2 regions of the Cupriavidus sp. KK10 genome follow, and region 2 is predicted to be linked to the other one. Evidence: predicted binding sites of a transcription regulator. Region 2 holds the regulator's gene; the other holds the start of a gene.
The links. Region 2 encodes LexA, which represses DNA repair genes until DNA is damaged. Its sites were predicted from a motif close to ACTGTATNNNNATACAGT; they were not measured.
Positions count from the first base shown of each region.

Region 1: a site for LexA is predicted at 1,498-1,515, ahead of recA (recombinase RecA). Genes of this name have one in related genera too.

Region 1 covers NZ_CP073677.1:611,643-615,052, forward strand. Annotated here, with positions in the region: gene KB879_RS03090 (sensor histidine kinase) at 1-684, opposite strand, end outside; gene KB879_RS03095 (response regulator transcription factor) at 740-1,429, opposite strand; gene recA (recombinase RecA) at 1,656-2,720, shown strand; gene recX (recombination regulator RecX) at 2,821-3,288, shown strand.
Region 2 covers NZ_CP073677.1:4,999,341-5,002,750, reverse strand. Annotated here, with positions in the region: gene KB879_RS23330 (hypothetical protein) at 296-610, shown strand; tRNA gene KB879_RS23325 (tRNA-His) at 717-792, shown strand; gene KB879_RS23320 (hypothetical protein) at 851-1,228, shown strand; gene KB879_RS23315 (hypothetical protein) at 1,268-1,438, opposite strand; gene lexA (transcriptional repressor LexA) at 1,549-2,202, opposite strand; gene KB879_RS23305 (asparaginase) at 2,461-3,410, shown strand, end outside.

The DNA of each region.
Region 1 (3,410 bases), 2.3 Mb from region 2:
CCACACCAGCACCACCGCCAGCGGCAGGATCACGAACTGCGGCAGGATCACGCCCTTGATGATTTCGTTGGCCAGGCGCGCGCGCTTGTCCAGGGTCTCGGCCACCTGCACCAGCACCGGCTGGGTGCCGCTGACCTGCTTCAGGTCGATATAGGTGTAGGCCACGCGCACGTCGTTGCCGGCCACGTGGTCATCGCGCAGGGACACCAGGCCCGCATGGCCCTGGTCTTCCTCGGACGGCAGCGGCAGGTCGTGGTCGCCGGCGATATACTCGCCGCGCTTGCCGACCACCTGGTAATAGATGTTGTCGGTCTCGTCGGCGCGCAGGATCTCGCGCGCCGACAGCGGCAGCTGCAGCGTGATGCGCCCGTTGACCTCGCGCACCTGCTGCGACAGCACGATGGCGCTGGCCTCCAGCGCGCGGTCGAAGGGCCCGTTGGCGATCGACTTGGCCACCAGGTAGGTCACCGCGATGCTCATCGGCCAGAGCAGCAGCAGCGGCGCCAGCATCCAGTCGAGGATCTCGCCGAACAATGAGCGCGGCGACGGATGCGCGGTGCTTTCCTCCAGGTGCGGCAGTGCGTCGGCCAGGTCCTGGTCGGCGGCGTCCGGGGCCGGGGCGGTGGAAGGAGGGGGTGGCGCGGCGCGGGGCGCGCGCCGCCAAGGCAGTCGCAGCAGGCTCATCTCGGCGGTTTGCGCTCAGGTCGGTCGCTTGGCCTGCGGTTGCGTCGGGTGGGGATCAGTGGTGCGTGGCCACCGCCGGCTGGAATTTCTCCAGGCAGTAGCCAAGCCCGCGTACAGTGGCGATGCGGATGCCGCCGACTTCGATCTTCTTGCGCAGTCGGTGCACGTAGACCTCGATGGCGTTGTTGCTGACTTCCTCGCCCCACTCGCACAGGTGGTCCACCAACTGCTCTTTCGATACCAGGCGGCCGCTGCGTGTCAGCAGGATCTCCAGCAACCCGATCTCGCGCGCGGACAGGTCGAGCATCTGGTCGTTGATATAGGCGATGCGCCCGACCTGGTCGTAGGCCAGCGGCCCGTGCCGCATCAGCGTGGCGCCGCCGCCGGCGCCGCGCCGCACCAGCGCGCGTACGCGCGCTTCCAGTTCGGACAGGGCAAAGGGCTTGGCCATATAGTCGTCGGCCCCAAGGTCCAGGCCCTTGACGCGCTCGTCGACGCTGTCGGCGGCGGTCAGGATCAGCACCGGCAGCATGGCGCCGCGCGCGCGCAGGCGCTTGAGCACTTCCAGCCCGGACATGCGCGGCAGGCCCAGGTCCAGGATCAGCAGGTCGAAGGTCTGGGTCGACAGCGCGGAATCGGCTTCCAGGCCATTGGTGACGTGGTCGACGGCATAGCCCGAGTGGCGTAGCGAGCGCGTCAGGCCGTCGGCCAGCACGTCGTCATCTTCGGCGATCAGAATGCGCATGGTTGTCTCCACCCTGGCCGGCATAGCCGGCGCCGGCGGAATGAGGCGCGATGGGGCTTGCCAAGCATACTGTTTTTTTATACAGTACCCGCACGTTCCGCTGGGGCTGCCCGGGGAGACCCCCTGGAGAGCGGCCGCGCAGACAGCCGGGCCGGCGCTGGCGCCAGAAAATGCCGGTGCCGCGCCACATGCGGCCTATTTATACACCATTGATTCAAGGACGACCATGGACGACAAGAAGGCAGGTGCCGGCGTGAGCGCCGAGAAGCAGAAGGCGCTTGCCGCCGCGCTCTCCCAGATCGAGAAGCAGTTCGGCAAGGGCTCGATCATGCGCCTGGGCGACGGCGAGGTCGAGAAGGACATCCAGGTGGTATCCACCGGTTCGCTCGGCCTGGACATCGCGCTTGGCGTCGGCGGCCTGCCGCGCGGCCGCGTGGTCGAGATCTATGGTCCGGAATCGTCGGGCAAGACCACGCTGACGCTGCAGGTCGTGGCCGAGATGCAGAAGCTGGGCGGCACCTGCGCCTTTATCGACGCCGAGCACGCGCTGGACGTCAGCTACGCCAACAAGCTGGGCGTCAATGTCGGCGACCTGCTGATCTCGCAGCCGGACACCGGTGAGCAGGCGCTGGAAATCACCGACGCGCTGGTGCGCTCGGGCTCGATCGACCTGATCGTGATCGACTCGGTGGCGGCGCTGGTGCCCAAGGCCGAAATCGAAGGCGAAATGGGCGACTCGCTGCCGGGTCTGCAGGCCCGCCTGATGAGCCAGGCGCTGCGCAAGCTGACCGGCACCATCAAGCGCACCAACTGCCTGGTGATCTTCATCAACCAGATCCGCATGAAGATCGGCGTGATGTTCGGCTCGCCGGAAACCACCACTGGTGGCAACGCGCTGAAGTTCTACGCCTCGGTGCGACTGGATATCCGCCGCATCGGCTCGATCAAGAAGGGCGACGACGTGATCGGCAACGAGACCAAGGTCAAGGTGGTCAAGAACAAGGTGTCGCCGCCGTTCCGCGAAGCCTTCTTCGACATCCTCTACGGCCAGGGTATTTCGCGCCAGGGCGAGATCATCGACCTGGGCGTGGACGCCAAGATCGTCGAGAAGTCCGGCGCCTGGTACAGCTACAACGGCGACAAGATCGGCCAGGGGAAGGACAACGCGCGCGAATACCTGCGCGAGAACCCGGACATTGCCGACGAGATCGAAAACAAGGTGCGCGCGGCGCTGGGCGTGGTGGCCATGAACCCCACGGCGGCTGCCACGCCGGTAGCGGTCGAAGACTGACCGCGCCAGCGGCCATTGCGCCATCCGGAAGGCCGGGGCATCGCCGATGCCCCGGCCTTTTTGCTTGGCGCGGGTCCCCATCCACAGAATTCGGTAACCCATGGCAACCCGTCCCCCGCTCTCGCTGAAGGCCCGCGCCGTCGGCTACCTGTCGCGCCGCGAGCACAGCCGTGCCGAACTGGCGCGCAAGCTGGCGCCGCATGCCGAGTCGGCCGAGCAGCTGGAGCAGTTGCTGGACGCGCTGGAGCGCGAGAACTGGCTGTCGAACCAGCGCTTTGCCGACAGCCTGGTGCACCGCCGCGGCGCCCGCTACGGCACCGCGCGCGTGATGCAGGAGGCCAAGACCCACAAGCTCGGCAGCGAGCAGCTGGGTGATCTACAAGAGCGGCTGCGCGCCACGGAAGTGGAGCGCGCCCGTGAGGTCTGGCGCAAGCGCTTCGGCACTCCGCCCGACACACCCGAGGCGCGGGCCAAGCAGATCCGCTTCATGGTGGCGCGCGGGTTCTCGCGTTCGGTCGTCAGCAAGATCATCCAGGGTGCGGACGAAGACTATGGCGACGAGGGTTAAGTACCGGCGTATGGCGCAAGCGCCATTTTTCACCCGGAGTACCTGCACTGCCATCAGGGTAAATTCGCTGCATTGCGTCATCTCCCGATTGGACTGCAGACGATTTTGTTGCCATCGCTGAG
Region 2 (3,410 bases):
CGCGAGGTTCCATCGCCAGGTGCTGGCGCCACGGCAATGAGCGGGCAGGGTGGCCAAAAAGAGGCAGGCGGCCCGATGGGGCGGGCCGCCTGACGGGAAGGTCGAGGGGGGTCAATGTCCCTCAGGCACAAGTATCGCTTCGCGCATTTGCGGCATGAACCCTGCAGAGGTAGGGGCTGTGCACAGCATATTTCCGCGAGCGATCGACGGCATGCGCGAAGGTGCCAGCCGGGCCGGGCGCCCTGGTCGGCGGCCGTGATACGATCCCTCGCATTTGCCCCAGGCGAGACAAGGCATGGCATGCGGACCGATGCCGGCAGGGGGGGGCAGCGTGGAAAGAGCAAACGTGGAAAACGAAGCGCCGTTCGGTGTTGTCTATGAAGACTTCAGGGTGGTCTGGGTTGCCGAGCAACTGCAGGACGGCAAATGGACGGCACGCTACTGCTGGCACCCCGGCACTTCGGAAGCCGCGGGCAAGGCGTTGCAGGAAGCCGTGCTGAACGGCAAGTCGCGCCGCCTGTTGGGGCAGTTCGATACCGAAGCCGAGACCGTCGAGGCCATCAAGCAGGCAGTGCTGCTTGAGGCAAAGTGGAGCCCGTCCCGAACCTGAGCTTTTATCTAAAAAAAATTGTGCCGGATACTAGCCATCCCGGAAAACTGTTTGTATAATCTTGGTTTTCGTCGATCAGCAACGTAACGCGCTGATGACTTCTACGGTGGCTGTAGCTCAGTTGGTAGAGTCCAGGATTGTGATTCCTGTCGTCGTGGGTTCGAGTCCCATCAGCCACCCCAAAGCATTTTCCAGAACGGCGCCTCGCGAGGGCGCCGTTTTGCATTCCCCGGGGATGGTATGTCTGTTCGAGCGGCAGTGATTGGCGTAGCGATGGCAGCCATGGTGGCAGGGTGTGCCACCGGTACTTCTGAAAAGGACATTCGCGCGCGTGCGCCCATGCGCTTGTTCACGCCAGCAACGATGGGCGATGTTGCGAAATGCCTGCGCAACAATCTGGGCGATGACGCCGCGGTCATCAACTATCCGGCGAAGAACCAGACTGAGATCCGCATCGGCCAGACCACGTCTGGGGGTGAATACCGATACGCCTATCTGATTTCGCTGACGGCGAAGCCGGATGGTACGGCTCTGGAACTGCGCAAGAGCGATACGTGGTTCCCGCAGCTGACGCCGCAGGAGCTGGAAGCCGAAGCCAAGGCGTGTGTGCGTAGCTGAGGGCGGGGCCCACGGCTACGCGGGCTGCGCCCGCAGGGTTCAGGCAGCCAGCTTTTCGGCGGTTTCGAGTTCAAGCATGCGGCAGATCGCCGCCATGCTGCCGACCATGGTGCGGCGCTGCGTACCCTGGTAGACGCGTACGCCCTTGCTCTGGCGGAACGGCACGGGCTTGACCGGGCGACGGGCGGCGACTTGGTGGATTTGCGGCATGGTGGCACCTCTTTTGGGCAAAGCGGGGTCAACACCCGGCAAGCCGGGTGGCGTCTGCAAAGCAATGGAAGCGGGTGGGCCCGCGCAGGCTCGCTGCCTGCGGTGCCCGGCTAGAAGCCGGAAGATCGGATCAGACCGACGGCGATGCCTTCCAGCGAGAACTCCTCGCCAGGCTCCACGATGATGTTGGTGAAGTCCGGGTTTTCTGCGATCAGTTCGATATGGCCACCGCGCCGCTGCAGGCGCTTGACGGTCACGTCATCACCCAGGCGCGCCACCACGATCTTGCCGTTGGCGGCTTCGCTGGCGCGGCGCACGGCCAGCAGGTCGCCATCGAGGATGCCGGCATCGCGCATGCTCAGGCCGCGCACGCGCAGCAGGTAATCGGGGCGTTCGTCGAAGACCGAGGCGTCGACCTGGTACTGGCGGTCGATATGCTCGGCGGCGAGTATCGGGCTGCCGGCAGCAACGCGGCCCACCAGCGGCAGCGTCAGCTGCATCACGCCGGCCATCGGCAACGAAAACTGGTCAGGCATTTCCGAATCGCTGCGTGCCACCTTCAGGCGGATGCCGCGTGAGGCGCCCGGGGTCAATTCGATCACGCCCTTGCGTGCCAGCGCCCTCAGGTGTTCTTCTGCGGCATTGGGCGATGAGAAGCCGAATTCTGCGGCGATTTCGGCGCGCGTGGGCGGAAAGCCGGTGCGGCGGATCGTGTTGCGGATCAGATCGAAAATCTGCTGCTGCCGGGGTGTCAGGGTCGCCATGGGATCGCCATTCCGTGCGGGGCCGCGGGGATTCCGGGTAAGGGATCGGTCGATCCTTTATCCTGCATCCGGCTGGCCAGGCACTGTATGTTTAAACAGTATGCTGTGATTTTATACAGTATCGGCCTGAGCGCAAGCAGAATTTTTGGGGCGTGTCGCATGGATGGATTTGTGGATCGCCAGCGCGGGCCCGCGGCGAGGCGGGGCGCGCCCGTTACAATCGGCATTCCTGTTTTCCCACTTTCTTTGCACGCCTCCATGACCCAATTGCCTCGCATCGTCGTACTTGCCACCGGCGGCACCATCGCTGGCGCGGCCGGCAACTCCGCCAGCAGCGCTCGCTACCAGGCGGCGACCGTGCCGGTGTCGTCGTTGCTGGCAGCGGTGCCCGCGCTGCAGTCGGCGGCCCGCATCGAAGCCGAGCAGGTGGCCCAGGTCGACAGCAAAGACATGACCTTCATGCTCTGGCAAACGCTGGCGGCGCGGGTTGAGCACTGGTCCGCGCAGCCCGACGTGGCCGGCATCGTGATCACGCACGGCACCGATACACTGGAAGAAACCGCGATGGCGCTGCACCTGACGCAATCGTGTCCGGTGCCCGTGGTGATGACGGCGGCAATGCGGCCATCGACGTCGCTGTCGGCCGATGGCCCGCTGAACCTGCTGGATGCGGTGCGCGTGGCCGCTCATCCCGATGCGCGCGGCAAGGGTGTGCTGGTGGTGCTGAACCAGCAGATCCACGCTGCGCGGGATGTGGCCAAGGCCCACACGTCGGCGGTCGATGCCTTTGTCTCGGCCTGCGGGCCGCTGGGTTTCGTGCAGGATGACTACGTGCGCTTCGCGCGCGCGCCGCGCGCGGCCTGGGTGATTGGGCCGATGCCGACGGCGTGGCCGGTGGTGGAGATCGTGGCCAGCTACGCCCAGCCGGGCAGGGTGGCTGTGGATGCGCTGGTCCGCGCGGGCGTCGCCGGACTGGTGGTGGCTGCCGCTGGCAATGGCTCGGTGCATGAGGTGCTGGCCGAGGCGCTGGCCGATGCCGCTGCCGCGGGTGTGGCCGTGGTGCGCAGTTCCCGCACCGGGGCCGGCCATGTGGCGATTCCGCCCCAGCTCAGCCCGGCGGATGGGGCTTTTGTTTCCGCAACGGACCTCAATCCCTATAAGGCGCGCGTGCTGCTGGCCATGGCGCTAGCAGCCGACGCAGGGCTGGC